4 regions of the Streptomyces sp. NPDC087844 genome follow, and region 1 is predicted to be linked to each of the others. Evidence: riboswitches for the same ligand, from Rfam matches in the RefSeq annotation. Region 1 holds a riboswitch; each other region holds the start of a gene.

The links. A riboswitch is a leader RNA that binds a small molecule or an ion and turns the genes downstream of it on or off. The one in region 1 is predicted to bind cyclic di-AMP.
Region 2: linked by a shared signal. The riboswitch ahead of ACIOKD_RS04410 (NlpC/P60 family protein) and the one ahead of ACIOKD_RS18545 (peptidoglycan DD-metalloendopeptidase family protein) in region 1 are both predicted to bind cyclic di-AMP.
Region 3: linked by a shared signal. The riboswitch ahead of ACIOKD_RS22735 (C40 family peptidase) and the one ahead of ACIOKD_RS18545 (peptidoglycan DD-metalloendopeptidase family protein) in region 1 are both predicted to bind cyclic di-AMP.
Region 4: linked by a shared signal. The riboswitch ahead of ACIOKD_RS03250 (M23 family metallopeptidase) and the one ahead of ACIOKD_RS18545 (peptidoglycan DD-metalloendopeptidase family protein) in region 1 are both predicted to bind cyclic di-AMP.

What each region holds. Positions count from the first base shown of each region.
Region 1 covers NZ_JBIUVD010000008.1:214,096-221,397, forward strand. The annotation lists gene ACIOKD_RS18520 (aspartate aminotransferase family protein) at 1-454, shown strand, start outside; gene ACIOKD_RS18525 (helix-turn-helix domain-containing protein) at 707-1,372, shown strand; gene ACIOKD_RS18530 (DUF6126 family protein) at 1,369-1,494, shown strand; gene ACIOKD_RS18535 (tyrosine-protein phosphatase) at 1,525-2,322, opposite strand; gene ACIOKD_RS18540 (alpha-galactosidase) at 2,491-4,599, shown strand; cyclic di-AMP (ydaO/yuaA leader) riboswitch at 4,884-5,059, shown strand; gene ACIOKD_RS18545 (peptidoglycan DD-metalloendopeptidase family protein) at 5,064-6,017, shown strand; gene ACIOKD_RS18550 (SGNH/GDSL hydrolase family protein) at 6,414-7,199, shown strand; gene ACIOKD_RS18555 (TetR family transcriptional regulator C-terminal domain-containing protein) at 7,300-7,302, opposite strand, start outside.
Region 2 covers NZ_JBIUVD010000002.1:169,122-176,423, forward strand. The annotation lists gene ACIOKD_RS04385 (PspC domain-containing protein) at 1-916, shown strand, start outside; gene ACIOKD_RS04390 (LuxR C-terminal-related transcriptional regulator) at 913-1,698, shown strand; gene ACIOKD_RS04395 (class I SAM-dependent methyltransferase) at 1,874-2,182, opposite strand; gene ACIOKD_RS04400 (NlpC/P60 family protein) at 2,332-3,390, opposite strand; gene ACIOKD_RS04405 (hypothetical protein) at 3,903-4,256, shown strand; gene ACIOKD_RS04410 (NlpC/P60 family protein) at 4,403-5,581, opposite strand; cyclic di-AMP (ydaO/yuaA leader) riboswitch at 5,588-5,760, opposite strand; gene pcrA (DNA helicase PcrA) at 6,348-7,302, shown strand, end outside.
Region 3 covers NZ_JBIUVD010000011.1:206,690-213,991, forward strand. The annotation lists gene ACIOKD_RS22700 (adenosylmethionine--8-amino-7-oxononanoate transaminase) at 1-7, opposite strand, end outside; gene bioB (biotin synthase BioB) at 1-1,208, opposite strand, end outside; gene ACIOKD_RS22710 (8-amino-7-oxononanoate synthase) at 1,452-2,648, shown strand; gene ACIOKD_RS22715 (DUF397 domain-containing protein) at 2,632-2,868, opposite strand; gene ACIOKD_RS22720 (helix-turn-helix domain-containing protein) at 2,878-3,747, opposite strand; gene ACIOKD_RS22725 (ATP-binding protein) at 4,008-4,451, shown strand; gene ACIOKD_RS22730 (DUF6328 family protein) at 4,590-5,090, opposite strand; gene ACIOKD_RS22735 (C40 family peptidase) at 5,189-5,662, opposite strand; cyclic di-AMP (ydaO/yuaA leader) riboswitch at 5,666-5,852, opposite strand; gene ACIOKD_RS22740 (hypothetical protein) at 6,224-6,532, opposite strand; gene ACIOKD_RS22745 (ATP-dependent Clp protease proteolytic subunit) at 6,540-7,256, opposite strand.
Region 4 covers NZ_JBIUVD010000001.1:806,211-813,512, forward strand. The annotation lists gene ACIOKD_RS03235 (GNAT family N-acetyltransferase) at 1-2,166, opposite strand, end outside; gene ACIOKD_RS03240 (HPr family phosphocarrier protein) at 2,397-2,678, shown strand; gene ACIOKD_RS03245 (GntR family transcriptional regulator) at 3,025-3,717, opposite strand; gene ACIOKD_RS03250 (M23 family metallopeptidase) at 4,003-4,788, opposite strand; cyclic di-AMP (ydaO/yuaA leader) riboswitch at 4,801-4,956, opposite strand; gene ACIOKD_RS03255 (M16 family metallopeptidase) at 5,203-6,591, opposite strand; gene ACIOKD_RS03260 (M16 family metallopeptidase) at 6,588-7,302, opposite strand, start outside.

The DNA.
Region 1 (7,302 bases):
CGGCCTCGCCGTGCTGTCGGTCATGGAGAACGAGGAGATCGTGGCGAACGCCCGTGCCACGGGGGAGCGGTTGAAGTCCCGGCTCACGGCGCTCGTCGACCGGTACGAGCTGCTGAGCGACGTACGCGGCCGGGGGCTGATGATCGGCATCGAGTTCGGCCGGCCCACCTCGCTGAAGCTGCGCAGTCGCTGGACGATGCTGCAGGCCGCGCGCAAGGGGCTGTTCGCGCAGATGGTCGTCGTACCGCTGCTGCAGCGGCACCGCATCCTGACCCAGGTCTCCGGCGACCACCTGGAGGTGATCAAGCTGATTCCGCCGCTGGTGATCGGTGAGCGGGACGTGGACCGGTTCGTGGACGCGTTCACTGCTGTGATGGATGAGGCGCACAGTGGGGGTGGGCTGATGTGGGACTTCGGGAAGACGCTGGTCAAGCAGGCGGTTGCCAACCGGTAGGGGCCGCGGGGCCCTGCCGTAGTGGGGTCCCTGCGGGCCGGTGGGGCCGTTCGCGCAGTTCCCCGCGCCCCTGAAGGGGCAAAAGACTGCGCCGTTCCCCGCGCCCCTGTAGGCACGCGTCCCTGGGAGGCGGGGGTGCGGCCGAGTCCTTGGGGGCGCGGGGAACTGCGCGGCCAGCCGCAGGGTGCCCGCGCCTTTTGCCTCTGGGGCAAGTTATTTGCCTCGGAGGCAAAGCTGCGGCTCAATGGACACATGAACCCTGACAAGGGTACGCAACCCCCCGAACCGGAGCGGCTGCCCGCCGTCGCGCCCCAGCTACGCGCACTGCGCCACCGCGCAGCCCTCACCCTGGAGTCCGCGGCCGGTGCCGCCGGACTCTCGCCCGCCCATCTCTCCCGGTTGGAGACCGGCCGGCGCCAGCCCTCGCTGCCGATGCTGCTCACCCTGGCCCGTGTCTACGGCACCACCGTCTCCGACCTGCTCGGTGAGACGGTCACCGAGCGGGACGCCGTCGTGCGCTCCGCCGACATGGAGCCCACCCGGGCCGGCGGCTGGACGTACTGGCAGGCCGGCGCCGCCGGACGCGGCATGCAGTCCCTGCGCGTGCACGTCCCCTACGGGGCGCAGGGCGACATCGTGCGGGTCCACCCCGGCGAGGAGTGGCTGTACGTCCTGCACGGGCGGCTGCGGCTGCGGCTCGGGGACACCGCACACGTCCTCGAACCGGGTGACAGCGCCCACTTCGACTCGCTGACCCCGCACCGGATCGCCGCCGCGGACCGTGACGGGGCCGAGCTGCTCTTCGTACACACCCTGCTGCAGAGTCCGACGGCCGCGCTGTGTCTCGGGCCGGCGACGACCGTCACCGGCCCTTCCCTTTCCACGACTCCGACGACGATCTCAGGAGAAGGCTCATGAAGGACTTGGAGGAGAAGTTCCCACGCGCGCTGTGGGTTCGGCTCATCATCTATGTGGCGGTCGGGCACGTCTTCGCCGCCTTCGTCTACCTGCTCTTCACCCTGGGAGCCCAGAACCAGTAAGGGGTCCGGTAGGGGGTCCGGGCGGCCGGGTCAGTCGAGGAACCGCTGCCGCAGCCGCTCCCGTATCCCGGGGGTCACGCCGAGCGCCTGCTCCAGGTACGCGTCGACCCCGCCCCAGGTCTCCTCGATCGTGTCGAACGCCGCCGCCAGGTACTCGGCGCGTGCGTCGAAGAGCGGGCTGAGCAGCTCCATCACCTCGGGGGTGTACGCCGAGGAGGAGGAGCTGCCGCGGTGGACCTTGTAGCGGCGGTGCGCCGCGTTCGACTCCAGGTAGTCCGCCTCGATGGCCTCGCGCTCGACGCCCACGGCGAGGAGTGTCACGGCGACGGAGAGACCGGCCCGGTCCTTGCCCGCCGCGCAGTGCATCAGGGCCGGGACACTGTCCTCGGCCAGCGCGTGCAGCACCTGACGATGCTCGGCCGTGCGCTCCTTGATGATCGTGCGGTAGGACGTGATCATGCGGTTCGCCGCCTGGCCGTCCGCGAGCAGTTCCCGCAGCTCGTCCAGGTTCCCGTCGCGGACCATCTTCCAGAACTCGGCGCCGTCGGCGGGGTCCGTCAGCGGCAGGTTCACATTGCGCACCCCGGGCAGCTCGACGTCGGCGCCCTCCAGCCGCTGGTCGGCCGCATTGCGGAAGTCGAAGATCGTGTGCAGGCCCAGTGAGGCGAGGAACGCGGCGTCCGAGGGCGTCGCGTGCGCCAGGTGGCCGCTGCGGAACAGCCGTCCGTACGCCACCCGCCGGCCGTCCGCCGTCGGCAGGCCGCCCACATCGCGGAAGTTGCGTACGCCGGCCAGCTCGGGTTCGGTCGACGGGACCTGCTGCGTCACGGGGGCTCCTCCCCTCGGCCACCGACGCGGCTCGTCGGCGAGGTGCGTATCCGACGATACGACATGGGTTCGTGGGCCAATGAGTTGTCCACAGGCGTTGCCCGAAAGGCAGGTCGGCCCTGATGATGTTGGGGCTTGAGCGTGCCTGTTCGAATATGTGAGGGCTTGATGGTAGAGATCGGCGCAGACGGCCGTACGTGGCTTCTTTCGGGACCCACGAGCAGCTACGGCCTGCGGCTCGGTGACGAGGACGAGCTGCTTCATCTGCACTGGGGCCCGAGGATCGCGCTCGCCGACGCCGAGGCGCTCGCCGCGGGCCCGGGTCCCGAGTACTGGGCGTTCGAGGCCACCCTCGACGGCCATGAGGAGTACCCGGTCGAGGGCGGCCCCCGCTTCGTACGGCCCGCGCTCTCCGTGCGCACGCCGGAGAGGCGCGGCACCGAATGGCGCTTCGAGGGGTACGAGACCGCCGACGGGGAGGGGGCCGCCGAGGCCGCCGGTGACGAGTTGCGGCTGAGGTTCTCCGACTCCGGGCTCGGCGTCACGCTGCACTACCGGATGCGGGCGGGCACCGACGTCGTCGAGCGATGGGTGACCCTCGCCAACGAAGGGCCCGCCCTGGAGGTGCTGCGCGCCGACTCCGCGACCTGGACGCTGCCGCGGCACGACGGGTGGCGGCTGTCCCAGCTGCACGGACGCTGGGCGGCCGAGTCCCGGCTCGTGCGCTCCGAACTCACCTACGGCGAGAAGATCATCGGCAGCCGACGCGGGCACACCGGGCACCAGCATCTGCCGTGGGTCGCCCTGGACGCGGACGGCACGGCGACCGAGGAGCTGGGCGAGGTCTACGGCTGCGCCCTCGCCTGGTCGGGGACCTGGCGGATCGCGGTGGCCCAACTGCCCGACGCGCGCGTGCAGATCACCGGCGGGGCCGGATACGACGACTCGGGTCTGCTGCGGCTGGAGCCCGGGGAGACCTTCGTCACTCCCGTCTTCGCGGGGCTGTGGAGCGACGGCGGCTTCGGCGGGGCGAGCCGCGCCTGGCACGCGTACCAGCGCGCGCACGTGATCCCGGACGCGGACCAGGACCGGCCCGTGCTCTACAACTCCTGGGAGGCCACGGAGTTCGACATCTCCGAGGAGCAGCAGCGGGCCCTCGCCCGCCGGGCCGCCGACGCGGGTGTCGAGCTGTTCGTGGTCGACGACGGCTGGTTCGGGGCACGCACCAGCGACCGGGCCGGCCTCGGCGACTGGACGGTCAACCGGGACCGCTTCCCCGGCGGCCTCCGGCCCCTCAGCGACTACGTGCACGGGCTGGGGATGCAGTTCGGCATCTGGGTCGAGCCCGAGATGGTCAACCCCGACAGCGACCTGTACCGCGCGCACCCGGACTGGGCGCAGTTCCAGCCGGGACGGAAGCGGACGGAACTGCGCAATCAGCTCGTCCTGAACCTCGCCCGCGAGGACGTCCAGGAATACCTGTGGGAGCAGCTCGACGCGCTCCTGGCCAGTGCGCCGATCGACTACGTGAAGTGGGACTTCAACCGCTGCTTCACGGACGCGGGGTGGCCCGGCGAGGCGTACCCGCAACGGTTGTGGGTGGATCATGTGCACGCCCTGTACAAGCTGTTGGACCGGCTGCGGGCGGCCCACCCGGGCGTAGCCTTCGAGTCCTGCTCGGGCGGCGGCGGCCGGATCGACCTCGGGATCATGGCGCGTACGGACCAGGTGTGGACCTCGGACAACACGGACCCGCTGGACCGGCTCGCCATCCAGCACGGCTTCAGTCAGGTGCACCCCGCGCGGGCCATGGCCGCCTGGGTCACCGACAGCCCGAACACGCAGCTCAACGGACGCGTCAGCTCGCTGCGCTTCCGGTTCGTGAGCGCGATGGCCGGGGTGCTCGGCGTCGGCGGCGACCTCACCCGCTGGACCGAGGAGGAGCTGGCCGAGGCGCGGACCTGGGTGGAGCTCTACAAGGAGATCAGGCCCGTCGTGCAGGGCGGTGAGCTTCATCGGCTGCGGGCGCCGCAGGGCGGACTGAGCGCCGTCCAGTACGTCCGTGACGGTGACGCCGTCGTCCTCGCCTGGCTCCAGGCCCAGCATTACGGAGAACCGGCCGCGCCGGTGAGGCTGCGGGGCCTCGACCCGTCGGCATCGTACAAATGTCTCGAAACGGGCGAAGTCCACCGAGGTGCGGTGCTGTTGCACCACGGGTTGCGGACGGGGTTGCGTGGGGACCTCGATGCGGCAGTTATCCGCCTGCGTCGCGTGTGACTGATGTGTCCGTAATGGAGCCTTCATTCCAACTCGCGCCGGAGTGAAGGCTCCTGGGGCGGTCCTTGGTGAGCAGCGTCATACCCGTGACGTTCCGCTGTCGCCATGCTCACGTAAGTCCGCTTTGTTTTCAGGGGTTCAACAAACCAGGGACAGCCCGTATTCACGCAGGGTGACCGGTATTTCGGTCGAGGATCAAGAAAACGGGGCACACAGGAAACCCTCAAGCTTGTTCCGGCCTCTTCATGTCGCTTACGTTCGCCTCCAATCCGGACGGACGCCCAATCCTGCCGCCGCCCGGAATCCGCACACTCACCCGTATGTGGCAGGAGCGGGGGACCCACAGGTAGTACGCCTGTTCCGGTCTCCGGAACGGCTTGGGGTTAAGTCGTGCGAAAGCACGGCCGGGCATCTCCAGCTCGCACCCGACAGCTCACCTCGCAGGCGCCGGAGAGGAATTCGTCATGCCCGCGAAGGGTAAGCACCGCCGTCCCAAGTCCCAGCGTTTCACCCGATCCATAGCCGTGGCCGGAACGGGGGGCGCAGCACTCGCCCTCCCGCTGCTCGGTGCCGCCGGAGCGCACGCCGCGACTCCGCAGACCGCCGCCGATTCCGTGTCGAGCGCCGCGAATGTCGCGAATGTCGCGAGCGTCGAGTCCGCCGCTGCCGCACCGACCGCGGAGAAGCAGGCCGAGGCGAAGGCCGAGGCGAAGAAGGCCGCGACCAGGACGTACGCCGTGCGTTCGGGCGACTCCCTGTCGAAGATCGCCGACACGCAGGACGTCAGTGGCGGCTGGAAGAAGCTGTACTCGGACAACCGCACGTCCATCGGCGGCGATCCGTCTCTCATCCACCCGGGCCTGAAGCTCGCCATCGGCGGCAAGGCGGCGGCTTCGAGTTCCGACTCCACCGCCCCCAAGTCGTCCGGCAAGTCCGCCGACAAGTCCGCCGACAAGCCCGCGGCCAAGAAGACGACCACGGCGTCCAAGGCCGCGGACACCTCGACGGCCACCGGCTTCTCGCTGCCGGTCTCGGGGGCTTCCATCGGCACCGCGTACAAGATGTCGGGCAGCATGTGGTCCAGCGGGTACCACACCGGTGTCGACTTCGTGGTTCCCACCGGTACCGCGCTCAAGTCCGTCGGTGCGGGCACGGTCGTCTCCGCGGGATGGGGCGGCGCGTACGGCAACCAGGTCGTCATCCAGCTCGCCGACGGCCACTACGCCCAGTACGCGCACCTGTCCTCCCTCTCCGTCTCGGCCGGTCAGACCGTGACCGGCGGACAGCAGGTCGGCCTCTCGGGTGCCACGGGCAACGTCACCGGACCGCACCTGCACTTCGAGATCCGCACCACCCCGGACTACGGCTCGGACGTGGACCCGCTGGCGTACCTGCGCGCCAAGGGCGTCTCCATCTGACGCCGGCCGACGCCTGCTGACGCCTGCTGACGCCTGCTGACGCCTGCCGACGCCTGCTGGTGTCGGCCGACGCCTGCTGGTGTCGGCCGACGTCGCCGACGTCGATTCGCGTCGATCGGTGCCGACCGCCCGGCTCGTCTCCGAAGGCCGGACCCTGTGATCCCCGGGGTCCGGCCTTCGGCATGTCCCGCTCCCCCGACGACCTCCTCGCCACACCCCGCGGCGCCGGGAGCTGCGGCAGCGCCACCGAACGCGTCCCTTATTCCGGGATTGACCAACACTTGACGAGTGGCTTATCTCACCGGGCGTCAACCCCGTCCTACGGTCGCGTAGGTCACACCTCAAGGTGAATCATGGGCCGACGTGGCAGACGATTCGAAAGACGACAACAGATCAGTGATCGGGTCGTACGTGGCGGTGGGGGACAGCTTCACCGAGGGCGTCGGCGACCCTGGTCCGGACGGGGCGTTCGTCGGCTGGGCCGACCGGTTCGCGGTACTGCTCGCGGACCGGCGGCCCGAGGGCGACTTCGATTACACCAACCTCGCGGTTCGCGGGAAGCTGCTCGACCAGATCGTCGAGCACCAGTTGCGGCGGGCCAGGGAGCTCGCGCCGGACCTGGTCTCCTTCTGCGCGGGCGGCAACGACATCATCCGGCCGGGCACCGATCCCGACGAGGTCGCGGAGCGATACGAGCGTGCCGTCGCCGACCTCACGTCGGCCGTCGGCACGGTCCTCGTGACCACCGGGTTCGACACCCGCGGCGTACCCGTGCTCCGGCACATGCGCGGCAAGATCGCCACGTACAACCTGCATCTGCGGGCCATCGCGGACCGGTACAACTGTCCGGTGCTCGACCTGTGGTCCCTCAAGACCATCCAGGACCGGCGGGCCTGGGACGGCGACCGGCTCCATCTGTCGGCCGAGGGGCACACCCGGGTGGCCCTGCGCGCCGGCCAGGTCCTCGGCCTTGAGGTGCCCGCGGACCCGGACCAGCCCTGGCCCGTGCTGCCGCCGCGCGGCACGCTGGAGATGCGGCGGGACAACATCCACTGGGCACGCGAGTACCTGGTGCCGTGGATCGGCCGGCGGCTGCGCGGGGAGTCCTCGGGCGACCGCGTGGAGGCGAAGGGGAGCCTGTCTTTGAACGACATCAAGTCGTGGATAGAGGCCGTGGCCTGAGTGTTTGAACGCTTGCGTACCTGAACGCCTGCGTACCTGAACGCCTGCATGTCTGCGTGCCTGAATGCCTGAATGCCTGAATGCCTGAGGGATGGTTGCCTCA
Region 2 (7,302 bases), on a different contig from region 1:
CGTGGATCTGAGCGGCGGCGCCAAGGCCTACCTCTGGCCCACCGTCCTCGTCGGCGCGGGCGTGGCCCTGGTCTGGCGCCAGGCGGACAATGCCCGCCGGGCCCGTTGGATGGAGGTGGGCCGCCGCAAGCGCACGATCAGCCTCCTCCGCTCGGCGGCCGGTGTCCTGCTCGTCGCCGCGGGAGTCTCCGGGATATTCGTTCTGCAGGGCTCCGCCGCCCACCTCGGTTCGGTCCTGCAGGCGGCGCTGGCCGTCCTCGTCGGGATAGCGCTGCTGGCCGGCCCGTATCTCGTGCGCATGACCCAGGACCTCTCCGAGGAGCGCCTGATGCGCATCCGCGCCCAGGAGCGGGCCGAAGTCGCCGCGCACGTCCACGACTCGGTGCTGCACACCCTCACACTGATACAGCGCAACGCGGAGAACGCGAGCGAGGTCCGACGCCTCGCCCGCGCCCAGGAGCGCGACCTGCGCAACTGGCTCTACAAACCGGAGGGCACCGGCAAGGACGAGGCGGACGAGCCCGACACCCTCGCCGAGGCCGTCAAACGCAGCGCGGCGGAGGTTGAGGACAAGCACGGAGTTCCCATAGAGGTCGTGGTCGTCGGCGACTGCCCGCTGGACGACAGGATCAGCGCCCAGATGCAGGCCGCGAGGGAGGCCATGGTGAACGCGGCCAAGTACGGTGGCGACGGCGGCGCGGTGCAGGTCTTCGCCGAGGTCGAGGGAAGGACCGTCTTCGTTTCGGTCCGGGACCGCGGTCCCGGATTCGACCTGGACTCGATACCCGCCGACCGCATGGGCGTCAGAGAATCGATCATCGGCCGCATGGAGCGCAACGGCGGTACTGCCAGGCTGCGCGCGGTGCCGGACGGCGGCACGGAGGTCGAGCTGGAGATGGAGAGGGCGGAGACATGAGCGACGCGAACGAACCGGCCGGTACGGCCGGAGCAGTCGGGCCGAAGGCAGGCGCGGCCGGTCCAGGTGCGGGTGCGGCCGGCGCGGGTTCGGCCGAGGACCCGGCGGGTTCCGCTCCGGGGCGGCGGGTGCGCGTGGTGCTCGTCGACGACCACCGTATGTTCCGTACCGGAGTGCAGGCGGAGATCGGGCAGACCGAGCGGACCGGCGTCGAGGTGGTCGGCGAGGCCGCGGACGTCGACCAGGCGGTCACCGTCATCACGGCGACCCGCCCCGAAGTGGTCCTCCTCGACGTGCACCTCCCGGGCGGGGGCGGGGTCGAAGTGCTGCGCCGCTGCTCGCCGTTGATGGCCGACCCCGAGCAGCCGGTGCGCTTCCTCGCGCTGTCCGTGTCGGACGCGGCGGAGGACGTCATCGGTGTGATCCGAGGCGGCGCCCGCGGCTATGTGACGAAGACGATCACCGGCACGGATCTCGTCGACTCCGTCTTCCGTGTCCAGGACGGCGACGCCGTCTTCTCGCCCCGCCTCGCCGGCTTCGTCCTCGACGCCTTCGCCTCCACCGATGCCCCGCCGGTCGACGAGGACCTCGACCGCCTCACCCAGCGCGAGCGCGAGGTCCTGCGGCTCATCGCCCGCGGGTATGCCTACAAGGAGATCGCCAAGCAGCTCTTCATTTCCGTCAAGACGGTCGAGTCCCATGTCTCGGCGGTCCTGCGCAAGCTCCAGCTCTCCAACCGACACGAGCTGACACGGTGGGCGACGGCACGACGACTGGTCTAGGACTTGCCCGCCAGCCGCCAGCCGCCAGCCGCCAGCCGCCAGCCGCCAGCCGCCAGCCGCCAGCCGCCAGCCGCCAGCCGCCAGCCGCCAGCCGCCAGGCCTGGGCGAGTGGTGTGGCGCCCGCACAGGGTGGTGGGGGCCGGTGGTGGGAGGCCGCTCACAGATCGTCGCGGCCTCAGGGGTGGTCGGCCGTCACGCGCGTGCGGGCCGCGGCGAGCGAGGCGGCCGAGACGTCCACCGCCGTGAAACGGGCCGCCGGGCTCGCCGCGACAAGGTGGACCGTCTGGGCGCCCACGCCGCAGCCGACCTCCAGGACTTCGCTGCCTGGTGGGTAGGCCGTTCCGGCGTGGAGGAGTTCCGCGAGGGTGTCGGCCTGGTCACCGAGGCGGCGGGACTCGTGGGCGGAGTAGCCGTGGACGTAGTCGATAAATGTGGCGAGGGCGGGTGGGGCGACGGCGGGAGTGGTGTCGGCAGGCGTGGTCATGAGCGTGAGCCTCGTCCGGGGACGGCCCCGTGGACAGGTCCAATGAGGAAGCCGTATGGGGGACCAAATGAGGAGGGCCGCAACCCCCCTCGCGTCACTTGCGCGCCTCCCCGCGCGACTCACGTGCCCCTCACACACCACTACACCACTCACGCCACCCGCGTCGCCCCCGCGAACGGCATCTCGTCGATAGGCGCGACCCGCACGGGAGCCGACGGGTTGGGTGCGTGGACCATCTGCCCGTTGCCCACGTACAGCCCTACATGAGAGATGCCCGAGTAGAAGAACACCAGGTCACCGGGTTGGAGTTCGGATCGGGAGACGCGTTGGCCCGCGTTGATCTGCGCGTATGTCGTCCGGGGCAGCGAGATGCCCGCCGAGCGGTACGCGGCCTGCATCAGACCCGAGCAGTCGAAGGCGTCGGGACCGGTGGCACCCCACACGTAGGGGCTGCCGAGCTTTCCGTAAGCGTACGAAACCGCGTCCGACGCCCGGGAGTTGGGGGCGGTCGTAGAGGGGGAGCCGAGGGCGCGGGGAACCTGTCCGGAACGTGAGGCGCGTGCGGTGTCCGGGTCGTCCGCGCCAATGCGGACGCGGTCCGCGTCCGGCAGCCGGGACAGCAGTTGGCGTGCCTCGCCGAGCTTGCCAGTGACTGTCTTCTTGTGGCGTTTGAGGTCCGCCTGTCGTGCTGTGAGCGAGGTGAGTTCGATGTGTGCGGCACCGCGCAACTGCTCGATGTCGCGCAGTTGTGTGCGTACGCGGGAGACCGCCGAGGCCTGCCTGCTGCCGGCCCGCTCGGCGAACGCCGCCCCGTCCAGATACTGATCGGGGTCCGAGGAGAGCATCAGTCCCAGCGCGGGATCGATGCCGCCGTCCCGGTACTGGGCGGTCGCCAGCGAACCGAGTGCGTCCCGTTCGTCGTTGAGCCGGTCCGTCTTGCGCGCCGCCTCGTCCTGCAGCGTGCCGAGTCGGCCGGCCGCCTTCGTGGACTTCTCCTTCGCGCCGTTGTACTTCTCGGTGGCGACCTCCGCCTCCTGGTACAGCTTGTCGACCTTCGCCTTCACCTGGGCCGGCGTCAGCTCGGGTGCGGCGACCCCCGTCCCGTCGAACCCGGTCGCGCTCGCCACCCCCGCGAGGGCGATGGTGAAGGCGGTGCGGGCCGTACCGCCGCCGAGTGAGCGCTGTCTGGGCTTGCGGTGTGCTGCCACGTGCGATCCACGTTCCTTCCGTACGGCCGCCGGGGCATTGAGACGTCCACGGCGGCGGCCCTCAAGGGCTGGTTGCACGTCCGGCGGCAGCCCGCACAGGGGGAGCGGGCCGCCGCCGGACTTCTTGGCGGTGGTACCGACTGCCGCCCTGGCCCGGGCGGTTGTGGTGGGGAGCCGGTCACCTGGGGAAGGACGCTAAACCTCACGATGCGCCGGTGGTAACGGCATGTACGGAAGTGGTGGCACTCGGCCACGAGCTGACCGGGTGCGACCGTGATCCGGGCCCGGTGCCACCGACTTGGCGCGGTGGGGTGACCGATGTTCACGTTGTGGGGGAGCGGCACGCGCGACGGTGCTATGGACTCCGCCCGGGGCCTGCCAGGAGCCTGAGGTGCGGGCCGACGCGGGCCGACGCGGGCCGACGCGGGCCGACGCGGGGCGACGCGCGGCGACGCGAGCCGGTGCGGGCCGGTGCGAGGCGGCATGCGGGCGTCCGGTTAGGGTCCGGGCTCATGGACGTACTCATTCATGTCTTCGTCGCCCTGCACATCATCGGCATCGCCTCCCTGCTGGGCGGCTTCCTCACCCAGCTGAAGGCCATGGGCGGCGGCACGGCCCGCTTCACCCCCGCCATGCTCCACGGCGCGCTGACCATGCTGGTCACCGGCGCGGTCCTGGTCGGCCTCAACCAGGCCGACGACCAGACCGTCAACAACATCAAGATCGGCGTGAAGCTGGCGCTACTGGTCGTGATCCTCGGCCTCGTCTACGTGAAACGCGACGACGAGAAGGTGGAGAAGGGCCTGTTCGCCCTGGTGGGCGGGCTGACCACGGTGAACGTCTTCATCGCGGTGCTCTGGACCTGAGCGACCGACCCGGAATCCGACCCGGAATCCGACCCGGAACACGGACGGGGTACGCGGACGGGGTACGCGGACGGGGTACGCGGACGGGGTACGCGGACGGGGTACGGCACACACGTGCCGTACCCCGTCCGGATGCGGGTGGGCCCCTAGCCCGGCCGTACCACGCTGTGGACCGGCATGTAGTAGATCGACTCCTCGCGGACGTAGGCACCCGGCTTCGGGGCGTGGATCATCATGCCGTCGCCGATGTAGATGCCGACGTGGCTGATGTCGTCGTAGAAGAAGACCAGGTCGCCGGGCTGGGCGTTGTCCACGGAGACGGTCGTGCCGGTCTCGACCTGGTCCCATGTGGTGCGCGGGAGGGTCACTCCGGCGGCCTTCCAGGCGGCCTGGGTCAGACCGGAGCAGTCGTACGAACCAGGACCGCTGGCGCCCCAGACGTACGGCTTGCCGATCTGGGCGCGGGCGAAGGCGAGCGCCTTGGCCGCCTTGGTGGAGGAGGCGGAGTCCGATCCCGGCACGCTCCCGGTGCCGGTGCCGGTGCCGGTGCCGGTGCCCGCGCCCGTTCCGGCGGCGGCCCCGGTGCCCTGCGTCGCCGCCTCCTGGCGCCGGCGCTCCGCGTCGGCTGCCTGCTGCCGCGCCAGCTCGTCCGCCTTGCGCCGGGCCTTTTCCTGCTTCTCCCGCTCGATCGCGGCGAGGCGGACCTTGTCCTCGGCGGTCAGCTTCGAGAGGAGCTCGCGCGCCTCGGCGAGCTTTCGCTGAACGTCCGCCTTGGACGTCTTCAGCGTGCTCTGCGTCGTGGTGAGCGTCTCCAGACCCTCGGAGGCCTCCTGCCGCCTCTTCGACGTGGTGGCCCGCTGGGTGACGTACTCGTCGACGGCCTGCTGCTGGCGGGCGGTCAGCCGGTTCATCAGCTGGGTCTGGTCGAAGTAGTCCTGCGGGTTGTCCGCGAGGAGGAGAGAGGCCGTGTCGGGGGCGGACGCTCCCGTGCGGTACTGCGCCGCGGCGAACGTCCCCAGCGCCTCGCGCGCGGTGTTGAGCTTCTCCGTACGCTGCGCCACGTCGTCGAGGAGCGTGGCGACGCGCTTGCGTTGCTTGGTGGTCTTCTCCTTGGCCGCGTTGTACTTCTCGGTGGCCGTGCCAGCCTGCTGGTAGAGGTCGTCGATCTTCTTCTGGACTTCCTCCGTGCTGGGCGTGGGCTCCGCGGCAGGCGAGGCGTCCGCCGTCTGGGAGAGCAGGGCCACCGAGGTCAGGGCCGCGGTGGCGAGGGCCGGCGTCCGTACGCCCAAGGGGCTGGGGGGCCGCGACTTGCGGTGTGGCGCCACGAGGGCGTCTCCTTCCGTCATCCGCCTACCGAGTTAGCTGTCGGGTTCGGGCGAATGCTTCGGAAGGTTTGCCCTACGGTCCTTGTCCCGCGAGGGAGTCGGACCGATTCACCCCAGGATCGGTTGGGTCCCCGGTTCCGGAGGCCGCGAGGGCATGCCGGATTCGGCGGAGCCCGCTCGGCCCGGCGTTGTTCGCCGGTGCGGGTCGAGCGGTCTACGCGAAAGTTAGCCAATACGTGTGGCACCTGTGAAGTTTGATGTGCGATATGCCCGATACATTTTCGTGACCTGGGCCACGGATGCCGTCCGCTGACGTCAATTGGTCGTGATCTGCTCCGAGTTGTCCCTGAGGGGCGCGGGAGCGCGGTGGCCGGGTCGCGGAGCGGCGCCCGCGCCGACGGGCCGGTTCCGGCCGCCTCGGTCATTACCTCAGGCAGGTGGTGTGCCGGTGCGCCCTGTCTCCGCACGGCTATACGGAAATCATCCATACGCGGTTCGGGTGCGGGGCGAAGTGGCGCCCTGCAGCGGTAGCGCCGGGCGCGACACGACACGGCGCGGCGCGACACAGCACGACAGGGCGCGACACGACACGGCACGACGGGGCGCGACGGGGCACGGCGCGGCACGCCAAGACACCGTCATGGTCGCCGTGTGTAGTGACGCACTCATTACGGGTGAGGGTCCCCCTCGGCCGCCCGGCCCGGATTCCGCCGAGTTTCCGGGGTGGCGGCCGGGTGTCAGTGGGGGCGCCTAGACTCGGAGAGCGATGAGCAGCCTCTTTGATGACAGCTTCCTGGCGGACCTCAAGCCCTCCCGGGCCCACGAGGAAGAGCCCCCGCCGCCGCCCGAGGACGAGGCGCCGGACCACGGTCCGGACGACCTGTTCGGCGGGCGCTTCGACGTGCCCGCGAGCCGATGGGGGTCCCCCCGGTCGAGCGGGGTCGAGACCGGGGGAGGCTATTACCGCGACGGCGCCCCTCGGCCGCTCATGGACCCGGCCACGCTCCTGGACGGGCTGAACGAGAACCAGCGCGCCGCGGTGGTCCACCATGGCTCACCCCTGCTCATCGTGGCCGGCGCCGGTTCCGGCAAGACCCGTGTGCTCACCCACCGCATCGCCCACCTGCTGGGCGAGCGCAAGGTGCACCCCGGCCAGATCCTCGCGATCACCTTCACGAACAAGGCCGCGGGCGAGATGAAGGAGCGCGTCGAGCAGCTCGTGGGCCCGCGGGCCCACGCGATGTGGGTCATGACCTTCCACAGCGCCTGCGTGCGGATCCTGCGCAGGGAGAGCAAGAAGCTCGGCTTCACGTCGTCCTTCTCGATCTACGACGCCGCCGACAGCATGCGGCTCATGGCCCTGGTCTGCCGTGACCTGGATCTCGATCCCAAGCGCTTCCCGCCGAAGTCCTTCAGCGCCAAGATCTCGAACCTGAAGAACGAGCTGATCGACGAGGAGGACTTCGCCGCCCAGGCCTCCGACGGCTTCGAGAAGACCGCCGCCCAGGCCTACGCGATGTACCAGTCGCGGCTGCGCGAGGCGAACGCGCTGGACTTCGACGACCTGATCATGACGACGGTCAACCTCCTCCGCGCCTTCCCCGACGTCGCCGAGCACTACCGCCGCCGCTTCCGGCATGTCCTCGTGGACGAGTACCAGGACACGAACCACGCGCAGTACTCCCTCGTCCGGGAGCTCGTCGGCAGCGCCACGGACCCCG
Region 3 (7,302 bases), on a different contig from region 1:
CAGGCATTGGGCGCGAGATCCGTTCCGGCGCCCCGGCGGCGTACCGAGACCAGGTCCGTACGCGCCGCGGAGACCGGTTCCGGGGCCTGTTGTCCCGGGGCCCGCTCCGTGCCGCCCGAGCCACAGGGACCGCGGCCGGCGCCCTCGTGCGAGCCGCACCCCGCGTCCGCGTCCGTGTGCGAGCCGCATCCGGCATGCGCGGTGGCCCGGTGCTCCGGGAGCGTCACCTCGCCCGTGCCCTCCACCTCGAAACCGGCGTCCGCGATCATGTCCAGGTCGGCCTGGCCCGCCTGGCCCTCACTGGTGAGGTAGTCGCCGAGGAAGATCGAGTTGGCGAGATGCAGGGCGAGGGGCTGCATCGTACGGAGATGGACCTCACGGCCGCCCGCGATACGCACCTCGACGTCCGGGCAGACGAACCGGACCATCGCGAGGATGCGCAGACACCGCTGCGGGGTGAGGTTCCACTCCTTGGCGAGCGGGGTGCCCTCGAAGGGGATCAGGAAGTTGACCGGGACCGAGTCCGGGTCGAGCGCCCGCAGCGCGTGGACGACGTCGACGAGGTCCTCGTCGCTCTCGCCCATGCCCGCGATCAGACCGGAGCAGGCGGACAGACCCGCCGCGTGCGCCTTCTGGACCGTGTCCACGCGGTCGGCGTACGTGTGGGTGGTGGTGATGTCCCCGTACGTCCCCTCCGACGTGTTGAGGTTGTGGTTGTAGGCGTCCGCCCCCGCGTCGCGCAGCCGCTCGGCCTGGCCGTCCGAGAGGAGCCCGAGGCACGCGCACACCTCGACGCCCTCGTGTCGGTCCTTGATCGCCTTGATGGTGTCCGAGACCCGGTCGACGTCACGGTCGGTGGGACCGCGTCCGCTCGCCACCAGACACACCCGCTTGGCGCCGCCCGCCAGCCCGGCCGCCGCGGCCTGGGATGCCTGGTCGGGCTTCAGCCAGGTGTACTTGAGGATCTCGGCCTTCGAACCGAGCCGCTGCGAGCAGTAGGAGCAGTCCTCGGGGCACAGGCCCGATTTGAGGTTGACGAGGTAGTTGAGTTTCACCCGTCGGCCGAACCAATGGCGGCGTACCTTGCCGGCCGCGGCCACCACATCGAGGAGTTCGTCGTCGGAGGTGGCCAGCACGGCCAGTGCCTCGTCGCGGGTCGGCAGCTCGCGCCGAAGCCCCTTGTCCAGCAGCGTGTTCAGCAGGTCCATGAGGTCCGATCCTGGCCTATCCGACCGCGCCGGGCCAAGGAGGAACCAGACAACAGAGAGCGGTCGACGTGTGGGCATTGCCACACCATGGGTGGCTGGTGGTCCGGCTAGGGTCTGTGCGTTGCCTACAAAAGGCGGCTGTGCAGGGTCTGCACAGGACAGTGGGGACGGCCGGGCGGAAAGTCGTGTGTCGGGGCCCCATGGGACACCCGCACCCACCCCCACCTCATGGCCGGAGGACATATGGCCCGATCGCCGTTCGAGTGGATCGACGAGCAGGCACGGGCGCGCACCCGGGCCGGACTCGTCCGTACCCTGCGCCCGCGCCCCGCCGACTCCGCGCTCCTCGACCTCGCCGGGAACGACTATCTGGGCCTCGCCCGGCACCCCGAGGTCACGGAGGCCGCCGCGCGGGCAGCCAGGACCTGGGGAGGCGGCGCCACCGGCTCCCGGCTCGTCAGCGGCTCCACGGAACTGCACGCGGAACTCGAACGCGAACTGGCCGAGTTCTGCGGCTTCGAGTCCGCCCTCGTCTTCTCCTCCGGGTACGCGGCCAATCTCGCCGCCGTCACCGCGCTGGCGCCGCACGGCTCGCTCATCGTCTCCGACGCGGGCAATCACGCCTCGCTGATCGACGGCTGCCGGCTCGCGCGGGGCACCACGCAGGTCGTCGCCCACGCCGATCCCGACGCCGTCCGCAAGGCGCTGGACACGCGGACCGGGCCCGCGATCGTCGTCTCCGACACGGTCTTCTCGGTGGACGGCGACGCGGCCCCGCTGACGGCACTGGCCGCGGCCTGCCGGGAAGCGGGCGAATCCGGTGAGTCCGGTGCGTCCGGTGAGTCCGGTGCGCTTGGTGAGTCCGGCAGGTCCGGCGCGGCGCTGGTGCTGGACGACGCGCACGGTCTCGGTGTCATCGGCGACGGGGGGCGGGGCGCCGCGTGGGCGGCGGGACTCGCGGGCGCGCCCGACGTCGTCACCACCGTCACCCTGTCGAAGTCGCTCGGCAGCCAGGGCGGTGCCGTCCTGGGACCGGCCCACGTCATCGACCATCTGGTGAACGCGGCCCGCACCTTCATCTTCGACACGGGTCTGGCCCCCGCGGCGGCGGGCGCCGCCCTGGCGGCCCTGCGTCTGCTGCGCCGGGAACCGGAACGGGCCGCACGCGCGCGTGCAGTGGCCACCACGCTGTACGAGCGCCTGACGGCCGAGGGGCTCGAAGCCGTACGGCCCGACGCCGCGGTCGTCTCCGTGCGCGCCCCCTCCCCGGAGCAGGCGCTGCGCTGGGCCGCGGAGTGCCGTGCGGCGGGTCTGGCCGTCGGCTGCTTCCGTCCCCCGTCGGTCCCGGACGGCATCTCACGGCTGCGGCTCACGGCCCGCGCGGATCTCACCGACGGACAGCTCGACCGGGCCGTCGGCGTGATCATCGAAGCGCGCTGACAAAGCCTTCCCAGGCCGCGGGGGCGAAGAGGAGGGCGGGCCCCGACGCGTTCTTGGAGTCGCGCACCGCGAGCAGTCCGGCCCACGGGCCGAAGTCCGGCCGGGCCGTCTCGACGCAGTTGTTCATTCCCGTGCTGCGGCTGCTGCGCTGCCACCGCACACCGTGCAGATGAGCGCTGGGACGGTTGCTGAAAGGTACGTACCGAGGCGTGGCGGGCATGGTGCCTCCTTATGCGCCGTCAGCTACACCGGCGATGAAGTCCAACGTGTCCCCGGGCGAAAGGGCGAGGCCCTGAAGGGAGTTGAAGGCCTCCTCGTACGACTGGAGGTCTTCTCTCCGTTCGAGATAAAGGCTACTCGTCAAGTGGTCGAGAACAACCACATCCAGATCAGATCTGTTCGTAAACGAAAAAATAACAAAGGGCCCGGTGACTCCGACGTGAGCCCCGACTCCGAAGGGAAGAACCTGAATCCGCACGTGAGGGAGGTGCGCGGCCTCCCGCAGCCGCTCCAACTGCCGTGCCATCACCTCTGGTCCGCCGACGGTCCGCCGCAGCACCGCCTCGTCGAGAACGGCACTCAGGCGGAGCGGTGTGTTCGAACGCAGTACGTCCTGGCGCGCGAGGCGCACCTTCACCAGTACCTCCACCAGCGCGTCCACCCTGCCGTCGTGCGCCCCGCCCACCGCGGCCCGCGTCACCTCGCGGGCGTACTCCGGCGTCTGGAGGAGGCCGGGGACCACGGAGTTCTCCAGCGTGCGCATGGCACCCGCCTGCGACTCCAGACTGATGAAATCGCTGTACGTCGCAGGCAGGAGGCCCCGATAGGCGTGCCACCAGTGGTGCCGGCCGTCGTCGTCCGAGCCGGCCAGCACGACGAGTAACTCGTGCAGCTCCGGGTCCCGGACGTCGTACGCGTCCAGGAGCCGCCGCACGTCCGCGGGCTTGACCCCGCTGCGGCCGGTCTCGATCCGGCTCACCTTGGACTGATGCCAGCCCACGAGGCGGGCCGCCTCACCGCTCGTGAGGCCCGCGCGGGCGCGCAGGGCACGCAGTTCGGCGCCGAGCTTACGTCGGCGCACCGCGGGGCCGTACTGCATGGCCGTCTCCTTCCGACCGTCGCGCAAGCGCTATGGCGCCCGGCGTCACGCCGACGGTAGAGGACAAACCGGCTGACCGCCCAAATACGGTCGACGGTCGCAGAGTTCACCGCTTCGAGCGACAGATATATGCATATCTTGGTGGATCGGCACCACGAACGCCGAGGTAGTGGCACGCTGGCGCAAGCACCAGGCCGGGACCGTCTCGAAGTCATCCGCTTCGGTCGGGCCCCGGTCCCGTGGGAAAGGGACGACGTCGCATGGCAGACCACCAGGAAGCATCCGTCACTCTGCCGAGCGATCCCGCCTCGGTCTCCGCCGCCCGTACGTATGTCACCGACGTCCTGGCCACATGGGGACTGCCTTCCGACTCGGAGACCGCCGACACGGTCCGGCTCATCGTCTCCGAACTCGCCACGAACGCGGTACAGCACACCTTCGGACTGTCACCCACCTTCACGGTGGACATCGAACTCGACCGTGACGAACAGCTGCGCATCGGCGTGACCGACAGCCACCCGCGCTTCCCGAAACGGCTGCCCGCGGCCGTCCAGCAGGACAACGGCCGGGGCATGGTGATCATCCGCTGGCTGACCGCGGAGTCCGGTGGCAAGCTTTCGGTCCGGTCCACCAGGGAAGGCGGAAAGACCGTGTCGGTCACGCTGCCCTGGACGGTACCGGTGGAGCCGGTCTCGGCCGACTGACCGACGGCCCGTGACGGCGCCCTCAAGGGGCGCGGGGCAGTATCGACATGCGGCTCCGCCGCGTAAGCGCGACCAGCCACGACACGCCCGCCGACAAGATTTCAGACATTCACAAGATTTCAGACATTCAGCGGAGCGCTAGCCCTCATCGTCCGAGGTCTTGTCGACGGCCCGTTTCAGCAGGTATGGCAGGACCTCCCACAGACCGACGCAGAGGAGCAGAGTGGTCGCCCCGGCCACGATCCCCTCGGTCCGGTCCACCGCCACGTCCACGACGAGCAGCACGGAACCGGTGAGAGCGAGCGCGAGCACGGCCAGGCCGGCCTGCGCGAGCCGGGACGAGGCATTGACCACCAGCGGCTTGGCGCCCCGCTGGAACAGCCGCCGGTGCAGGGCGGCGGGGGCCGTGAAGAGTGCCGCCGCCAGGACCGAGAGCAGCAGGGTGACGACGTACGTGGTGCGCTGCACGGTGTCGAGGGACGGGAACCGCGGGGTGAAGGCGAGGGTGAGCAGGAAGGCGAAGAGGATCTGAACGCCCGTCTGGGTGACCCGCAGCTCCTGGAGGAGTTCGAGAAAGTTCCGGTCGGCGCGCTCAAGACGGGTCTCGTTGCGCCCCTCGTGGTGGTGCGGATCGGCCATAAGTGAACGAGTAACCATTCAGCCGCCGAAATCACGCGTCATGCCCGGGTCCCTCACGGGGCGGCCGTGGAGATCGCCACGGCCGCCCCGTGGGTGGATCACCTGACCCGGCCGTACCAGACGCTCTTCGTCCAGATCTTCTGGAGCTTCACCACATCCCCGGTCTTCGGCGAGTGCCAGATCCGTCCCTTCCCGGCGTAGATGCCCACGTGGTAGACGTTCCGGCCCGAGTGGAAGAAGACCAGGTCCCCCTGCTTGCGCTTCGAGGAGGAGACGTGGTTCGTCTTGTTGTACTGGGCCGCAGCCGTGCGGGGCAGCTTCTTGCCCGCCTTCTTGAACGAGTAGAGCGTGAGGCCGGAGCAGTCGAAGCGCTTGGGCCCCACGGCCCCGTACTTGTACGGGGCGCCCTTCTTGGAGGCCGCCACCTTGAGTGCCTTCGTCGCGGGAGTGGCCGCTTCCGCATCGGACGCGAAGCCAGGGGCCACTATGCCGCCGCCTACGGCGGCGATGGTGAGGACCGATGCGGTACCGGCCCTGCTGAACAGCGACGGGACACGATTGAGCGCAGTCATGCGCAACCCTTCGTCAGCCGCCTGTGAAGGATGACCTGTCGGATTCGGGCTGGCGAAGTTGCCCGGCCGCAGCTGCGGCTTCACCCCAAGGGCCACTCGGATCTCTCCGGCGGCCCGTCGTGCCTGGGTCCTCCACTCCTGCCGATGCACTTCTGTCGACCGGTCATCCGGGCAGCGGCAGGACTCGGCGTCCGCCCGGACCGCCCCGCCGCTTGTGGCGGGGGCTTGTCGTCGCAGGGATCTTGACGCACTGATGTCCCAAAAGCCGAGCGGAATCGGCGATTTGTGGTCTTACTCACCACTCACCCGTTCGGGTGGACAGCCCTTTCTGCGGGTGGGTGTCGAGAGCCTCAAGGACCCTCGCACCAGCACTGGAACAGTTGATTCCGCCTCGGACGTACGTGCGTTGCGCAACTCGCCGGGGCCTGGGGGAGCAGTTGCGACTACGCCGACCGGGGGTACGCCGTCTGGTGCGTTTCAACTCCGGTGCGGACGCTTCGTCAAGTGCGCGCGTGAGGCCGGACCGAGGGGTGTGGTGTTTGTCAGGTGTCGGTGTCGGTGTCAGGTGTCGGAGCTGGGCGGCAGGGCGACCCGGCTCGCCCTGCGCTCACCGTCGAGGACGCGCAGGGCCCGCGCCAGGGTTGCCGCGTGCAGCTCGTGTTCGCCCCGCTGGTGCATCAGGGTCAGGGCGTCGCGCAGCGCGGTGGCCCTGCCGACCAGTGCCTGGGCCGCGCGCAGTCCGCGGTAGGTGTCCCCGGAGTGTGCCGGGTTGATCCGGCCGAGGAGGTCGACCACCTCCAGATACCGGTCGATCAGCTCGGCTTCGGCCCGCGTCAGAGCCGGCAGCGGGGGCAACTCGGGTGGGAGCATCGGCGGATCACCCCGCGCCGGGTGCGTCGGACGGGCCGGATGTGCCGGACGGGCCGGGTGTGTCGGACGCGCCGAGGGCAGTCTTGCGGCTGGGGACGATCCGGTCGATCAGCCCGTACTCCAGCGCCTGGTGGGCGTCGAGGATCTTGTCCCGCTCGATGTCCGCGCCGATCCGCTCCCGGCTATGCCCCGTGTGCCGGGCGAGCATCTCCTCCAGGCGGGCGCGGGTGCGCAGCAGTTCGTCCGCCTGGATGGCGAGGTCGGACGCCTGTCCCTGAACCGGCTCGGACAGGAACGGCTGATGGAGCAGAACGCGGGCGCCCGGCAGCGCGTACCGCTTGCCCGGTGTGCCCGCCGCCAGCAGCACCGCGGCGGCCGACGCGGCCTGGCCCAGGCAGATGGTCTCCACCTCGCAGCTGACGAACCGCATCGTGTCGTAGACGGCCGCCATCGCGCTGAAGGAGCCGCCTGGGGAGTTGATGTAGAGCGAGATGGTCCGGTCGGGTGCCTGGTACTCAAGGTGCATGAACTGCGCCATCACGTCGTTCGCGGACGTGTCGTCGATCGGCGTCCCGAGAAAGACGATCCGTTCTTCGAGGAGCTTGGAGTACGGATCCATGGTCCGCGTCCCCGAACTGGTGCGCTCGGTGAACTCGGGCAGGACGTGGCGGGCGGACGGCCGAGCTGGCGGCTGAGCTGGCGGTCGGGTTGTTGAGCGGGTCACGACACACGCCTCCTCTGGGAGAGGTCCTGTAAAAAATGTACAGGAC
Region 4 (7,302 bases), on a different contig from region 1:
CCGCCCCGGATCGGCGGACTCCTGCCGCCACTGGCCGTACTTCACGGCTTCGGCGAGCGCGCGCACGGCTCGCTCGGCGGCGGGATAGGCGGGGATGAGCCGGGAGTCCACCTCGGCGCTCTCCGTGCCGGCGCTCTCCGTACCCGCGCTCTCCGTCTCGACGCTCTCTGCCTCGACGCTCTCCGTCCCGGGGAGCACGGGAGCGGCTTGTGGTGGTGGACCGGCTGCTGCCGATGTGCTGCCGGTCGGTACGGCTTCCCCCGTCGCTGCGGTGTCGGCCGGTGCGGCGCCCCCGGCCGGTGCGGTGCCGGCTGCCGCGGACAGTGCCTCCGCGAGTCCACCCAGCTCCACGTGCACCACCAGAACCGGCTTGGCGGGAGCCGCCGCCGACGCCGAACGGAGGGCCTCCGCCAGAGCGGCGTCCGCCGCGGACCGCTCGCCCACCGCCGGAATCGCCGTGACCACGACGGCGTCGCAGGCGTCGTCGGCCAGAGCGTGCGCCAGCGCGGCACGGAAGTCCTCGGCCGTGGCGCCCGTCGTCAGGTCGCGGGGCGGCAGCGGCCGCAGCTCCTGGGCGAGACACGCGTCGTACGTCAGCAGCCCGAGCGACTCGGAGTTGCCGAGGATCGCCACCCTCGGGCCCGCGGGCAAGGGCTGGCGCGCCAGCAGCAGCCCCGCGTCGACCAGCTCCGTGATCGTGTCCACCCGGATGACCCCGGCCTGCCGCAGCAGGGCGGACACCGTGGCGTGGGGCAGCCGGGTGGCCCGTACCGCGTGCCCCTGGGGCGCGGCTCCGCCGTGCCGCGCGCCCTGGACGACGACCAGCGGCTTGGCCGCGGCCGTGCGCCGGGCGAGGCGGGTGAACTTCCGCGGATTGCCGATCGATTCGAGGTACATGAGCGCGACATCGGTGTCCGGGTCGTCGTACCAGTACTGAAGGACGTCGTTGCCGGACACGTCCGCGCGGTTGCCGGAGGAGACGAAGGTCGACACGCCCGTCACCCCGGTGACGCCGCCGCCGCGCCGGTGCAGACGGGACAGCAGCGCGATCCCGATGGCTCCGGACTGGGCGAACAGGCCGATGCGTCCGGTGCGCGGCATCTCCGGCGCGAGCGAGGCGTTGAGCCGGGTCCGGGGAGAGGTGTTGATGATTCCGAAGGCGTTCGGCCCGATCAGGCGCATTCCGTACGTACGCGCCTGGCGTACGAGCTCGCGCTGGCGCTCCCTGCCCTCGGTGCCGCTCTCGGCGTATCCCGCGGAGACCACGACCAGCCCCTGCACCCCGTGCTCGCCGCACTCCGCCACCGCTTCCGGGACCCGTTCGGCCGGGACGGCGATCACCGCGAGGTCGACGGGCTCGCCGATGTCACGCACGGAGCGGTGGGCCGGGACCCCGGCGAGCTCCTTCTCCTGAAGTGCTCCGTTCACCGCGTACAGGCGCCCGGTGAAGCCCGCGTCGCGCAGGTTCTCCAGGATGCTGCGGCCCACTCCCCCGGGTGTGCGGCCCGCTCCGACGACCGCGACCGAACCGGGGGCGAGGAGCCGGGCCACGGAACGCGCCTCCGCCCGCTGCTCCCGCGCGCGCTGCACGGCGAGCGAACGGTCGGTGGGCTCCAGGTCGAACTCCAGGCGTACGACGCCGTCCTCGAAGCTGCGCTTCTGCTGGTACCCGGCGTCCGTGAACACCTTGATCATCTTGCTGTTGGCGGGCAGCACCTCGGCGGCGAAGCGGCGGATGCCGCGCTCACGGGCGACGGCCGCGACATGTTCGAGCAGGGCGGAGGCCACGCCACGGCCCTGGTGGGCGTCCTGGACGAGGAAGGCGACCTCCGCCTCGTCCGCCGGGGCGGAGGCGGGCCGGCCGTCCGCGGCGATGCGGTCGTACCGTACGGTGGCGATGAATTCGCCGCCGACGGTCGCCGCGAGTCCCACCCGGTCCACGAAGTCGTGGTGGGTGAAGCGGTGGACGTCCTTGGCGGACAGACGCGGGTACGGCGCGAAGAAGCGGTAGTACTTCGACTCGGCGGACACCTGCTCGTAGAAGCTGACGAGACGGTCGGCGTCGTCGGCCGCGATGGGCCGGACGCGCGCGGTGCCGCCGTCGCGCAGGACGACGTCGGCCTCCCAGTGAGCGGGGTACTCGTGCCGGTCCGGCGGGGTCTGCATGGGGCCCAGAGTACGACTCGGGTCGGACAACGGCGGGTTCGCGTCCGGCGGGGGCCCGGGGCAGTCTGAGGGCCCGGGGCGATCGTGGGGCCGGGGCAGTCCTGGGACTGGGGCAGTCCTGGAGCCGGGGCAGTCCTGGAGTCGGGTCCGCACCCGCGCAAGGCACGCCTCACCGTTCACCGTATGGAACACTGGTCTAGACAACCTTGACACCTGAAGGGCAGCATCACATGGCTGAGCGCCGCGTCAACGTCGGCTGGGCCGAGGGCCTGCACGCCCGTCCCGCCTCCATCTTCGTCCGGGCGGCCACGGCCACCGGCGTCCCCGTGACGATCGCCAAGGCCGACGGGAACCCCGTCAACGCCGCGTCCATGCTCGCGGTCCTCGGCCTGGGCGCCCAGGGCGGCGAGGAGATCGTCCTGGCCTCCGACGCCGAGGGCGCGGACGCCGCGCTCGACCGTCTGGCGAAGCTGGTCGCCGAAGGTCTCGACGAGCTCCCCGAGACGGTCTGACCCGCAGGCATCCTCGGACCTCTTCGGACCTCCTCGGGCCTCGTCGGGCCCCCTCGGGCCTCCCGGATTCCGTCGGACCCCATCGGGCCCGTCGGATCCCGTACGGCGGAGCCGCGTCACCCCCACCCCGGGCGACGCGGCTCCGCCGTTTTTGCGCGCACGGGTTGCACGCACGGGTTTGCACGTACGGGGCCGGGAGCCGTTGTTTTCCTGCGCGTGGCGTATCGATTTCCGCCCGCTTCCGCGCGCACGAAAATGACGTGCCCGACAATTTCAGGCACGCGGAAGAAAAGGGCACCAGAAATAGGACCCCGCCGAATATCCCTCTTTGTATACGGCTCTTCTGTTAATGCCGCGGGCCCGCCGTGTTTACGGGATGTTGCGAAGTCCTCACACGCTCGGCGCGGCCACCGCCGGGGAACCGCAGCCGGTGGGCGGACGTCGCCCGCTCCGTGTGCAGCGCCGTGATCGTCCTCGCCCGGTCGCTGTCACCGCGGGCCACCGCGTCCACGATGGCCCCGTGCTCGGTCCAGGACTCGGCGGGGTGCGCGGACGCCTCGACCGAGTACATCCAGGCGATCTTGTGCCGCAGCTGGCCGAGCGTCGAGGTCAGCGCCGGGCTGCCCGAGGACTGCGCGAGCGTCTCGTGGAACCAGCCGCCGAGCGAGCGCAGATCCTCGCTGTTGCCCCGCCTCGCCCGCTCCTGACCGAGCCTGACCAGGCCGCGCAGCACCTTGAGATGGGCCTCGGTGCGCCGCTGGGCGGCACGGGCGGCGCCCAGTGGCTCCAGCAGCACGCGCATCTCCAGGAGGTCGGCGGCCTCCTGCTCCGTGGGTTCCGCGACGCACGCGCCCGCGTGCCGACGGGTGACCACGAAGCCCTCCGCCTCCAGGGTGCGCAGCGCCTCGCGCACGGGAACCCGCGAGACGCCGTAGCGGCGCGCGAGCAGTTCTTCGGTGAGCCGGCTGCCGCGCTCGTAGACACCCGCGACGATGTCGTCCCGGATCGCCGTGCATACCGAGCGCGCGGGAATACGCATGACCGGACCTCCGCCTTAATCCCCGCGAAACGCGGTCGATTGACGCTTGTTCGGTGACTCTATTGCAGAGAACGGGAAATTCCGAAGGCAGCCGGGAATCCATGGATATTTTTTGGACACACCGCGCTTGTGAACAGGCAGTCGTCCGGTGCGAAAGTGACCGGAAGCCGTCCGAAGGCGCGAAGGCCCCGGCTCGGTGAGCCGGGGCCGGGGCCTTCGACGGAGGCTGCCGTGCGGCAGTGCGGTGCCGTGCGGCAGTGCGGTGCGGTGCGGGGTGCCGTGCGGTCAGACGTTCACGCCGTGCCCGCGAAGGTACGCGACGGGGTCCATGTCGGATCCGTACTCCGCGGTCGTCCGCGCCTCGAAGTGCAGGTGCGCCCCCGTGACGTTGCCGGTCGCCCCGGAGAGGGCTATCTGCTGTCCCGGAGTGACCGTCTGGCCGACCGAGACACCGATGGACGAGAGATGCCCGTACTGGGTGTACGTGCCGTCAACCATCTTGATGACGACCTGGTTGCCGTAGGAGCCGCCCCAGCCTGCCTCCACGACGGTGCCGGAGCCCACCGCGTGCACGGCGGTACCACTGGCGGCGTGGAAGTCGATGCCGGTGTGGCTGCCGGAGGACCAGACGCCGCCACCGGCCTGGTAGGAGGTGGAGACGTACGAGCCGGTGATCGGCGCGGTGTAGGCGTTGAGGCGCTTGCGCTCGGCCTCGCGGGCCGCACGGACCTTGGCCTCGCGCTCCTCCTCGGCCTTCGCCTTGGCCTTGGCCGCGGCTTCCGCCGCACGCTTCTCAGCGGCGGCCTCGGCCTTCTCGCGGGCGGCGGCCTGCTCGGCGGCCTGGCGCTGGGCGGCGGCCTGCGCGTCGATCTCGTGGGCGACCAGGTCGTCCATGGTGACGGCCTTGAGGGGACCTGTCTGCTCGATCTCGCTCTCGGCGGCGAACGCCGGGGCGGCCAGCGTGCCCACGACACCGGTGGTGGCCAGGGCGGCGACGCCGACGGTCCTGCGGGTGGTGCGCGTCATGCGGCTGGGAAGACGGTGCTTCCCTGTGGCGCGGGTGAACGCCATGAAGTGGCTGGTCCTTTCCTTCCTTCTCGCCTACCGGGTTAGCTGACGGGTTCGGAGCAGGAAGGTCTCCTACGGACCCCCTTCGGGAAGGGCGTCCGATTCACCCCAGGGACATGGGTCCCCGGCTCCCCTGGCTCGCGCCGTACGGGGACTCGGCGATGACTGTCCGGTGCCGCGGACGCGGCGCAGTGCCTGACGAACAGCCGGACCGACGCTAAGCGGCGCCTCTTTCAATAGACAAACGGATCACCATTTTTGTAGCGCACGCCACAGGGCAGACAGGCAACTTCCCTGCAATACGGACACACCGTGGGCGTAGAAGGACAGGAAAGGGCCCGGGTGACTCGTCCAGCCACCCGGGCCCCGGCCGTGACAGGTCCTGCTCGATCTCAGGCCCTGCCCGGTCACCGATCCCTACTCGGCTCGCACGACGCTGACTTCGCCGACGCCGAGGGCCCTGACGGGCTCCTCGATCTGCGCCGCGTCACCGACGAGGACGGTCACCAGACGGTCCACCGGGAACGCGTTCACGGCTGCCGCGGTGGCCTCCACGGTGCCGGTCGCGGCGAGCTGCTTGTACAGCGTCGCCTGGAAGTCGTCCGGCAGATGCTGTTCGACCTGGTCGGCGAGCGTGCCCGCGACGGCGCCCGCGGTCTCGTACTTCAGGGGCGCCACACCCACCAGGTTCTGCACGGCGACATCGCGCTCGGCGTCCGTCAGGCCCTCGGCTGCGAGGGTGCGCAGCACCTTCCACAGGTCGTCGAGCGCCGGGCCGGTGTTCGGGGTGTCCACGGAGCCGCTGATGGCGAGCATCGAGACGCCCGTCCCGTCCGGAGCGGAGCGCAGCACCTGGCCGAACGCCCGCACACCGTAGGTGTATCCCTTCTCCTCGCGCAGGACACGGTCCAGGCGCGAGGTGAGGGTGCCACCGAGGCAGTACGTGCCGAGCACCTGGGCGGGCCACACGCGGTCGTGCCGGTCCGCGCCGACGCGGCCGATGAGCAGCTGCGTCTGGACGGCTCCGGGCCGGTCGACGATGATCACGCGGCCGGTGTCGTCGGCGGTCACCGAGGGCACGGGGCGCGCCTGGGCCTGCGATCCGGTCCAGGCACCGAGCGTGTCCCCGAGCAGCGCGTCGAGGTCGACGTCCGTGAGGTCGCCGACGACGACCGCGGTGGCCGTGGCGGGGCGCACGTGCTTCTCGTAGAAGGCGCGGACGGCCGCCGAGTCGATCGCGGTGACCGTCTCCTCGGTGCCCTGGCGCGGACGCGACATCCGCAAGTCCGCCGGGAAGAGCTGCCGGGACAGCTCCTTGGCGGCCCGCCGGGCCGGGTTGGCGCTCTCGTGCGGGATCTCGTCGAGCCGGTTGCGCACCAGCCGCTCGATCTCGCCGTCCTCGAAGGCGGGTGCCCTGAGGGCGTCGGCGAGCAGGCCGAGCGCCTTGGGCAGGCGGGAGACGGGGACTTCGAGGCTGAGCCGTACGCCGGGGTGGTCCGCGTGGGCGTCGAGCGTGGCGCCGCAGCGCTCCAGCTCGGCGGCGAACTCCTCGGCCGAGTGCTTGTCGGTGCCCTCCGAGAAGGCCCGCGCCATGATCGTGGCGATGCCGTCGAGGCCCTTGGGCTCGGCCTCCAGCGGGGCGTCCAGGAGGATCTCCACCGCGACGACCTGCTGGCCGGGGCGGTGGCAGCGCAACAGCGTCAGGCCGTTGCCGAGGGTGCCGCGCTCGGGCGCCGGGAAGGCCCAGGGCCTGGCCTCGCCGGCCTGGGGCTGCGGGTGGAACTCCATCGTGGCGAGCTCGGTCACTTGGCCGCCTCCTCGTCGGTGTTGTCGGCGGCGCCGCCGCCGGCCTCGGCGGCGTCGGTCTCTTCGGGCGCGTCGGTCTCGTCCGGGGCGAGCGGCTCGTAGACCAGCACCGCGCGGTTGTCAGGGCGCAGACGGGCCTTGGCGACCTCCTGGACCTCCTCCGCGGTGATGTCGAGAACGCGCTGCACGGCGGTCAGGGCGAGCTGGGGGTCGCCGAACAGGACCGCGTAGCGGCACAGTTCGTCGGCGCGGCCCGCGACCGTGCCGAGACGGTCCAGCCACTCGCGCTCCAACTGGGCCTGGGCGCGCTCCATCTCCTCGGCAGTGGGGCCCTCCTCGGCGAACCGGGCGAGCTCCTCGTCGACGGCGGTCTCGATGACCGGGACCTCGACGTCGCCGGACGTCTTCACGTCGAGCCACCCCAAGGAGGGCGCTCCGGCGAGGCGCAGCAGGCCGAACCCGGCCGCGACGGCGGTGCGGTCACGGCGTACGAGCCGGTTGTAGAGCCGGGACGACTCGCCGCCGCCGAGCACGGTCAGGGCGAGGTCGGCGGCGTCCGACGCGCGCGTGCCGTCCTCCGGCAGCCGGTAGGCGGCCATCAGCGCGCGCGCCGGGACCTCCTCCTCGACGACCTCGCGCAACTGTCCGCCCATGGTCTCCGGGAGCGAGCCGTCGCGCGGGGCGGGCTTGCCGTCGTGTCCCGCGATGGAA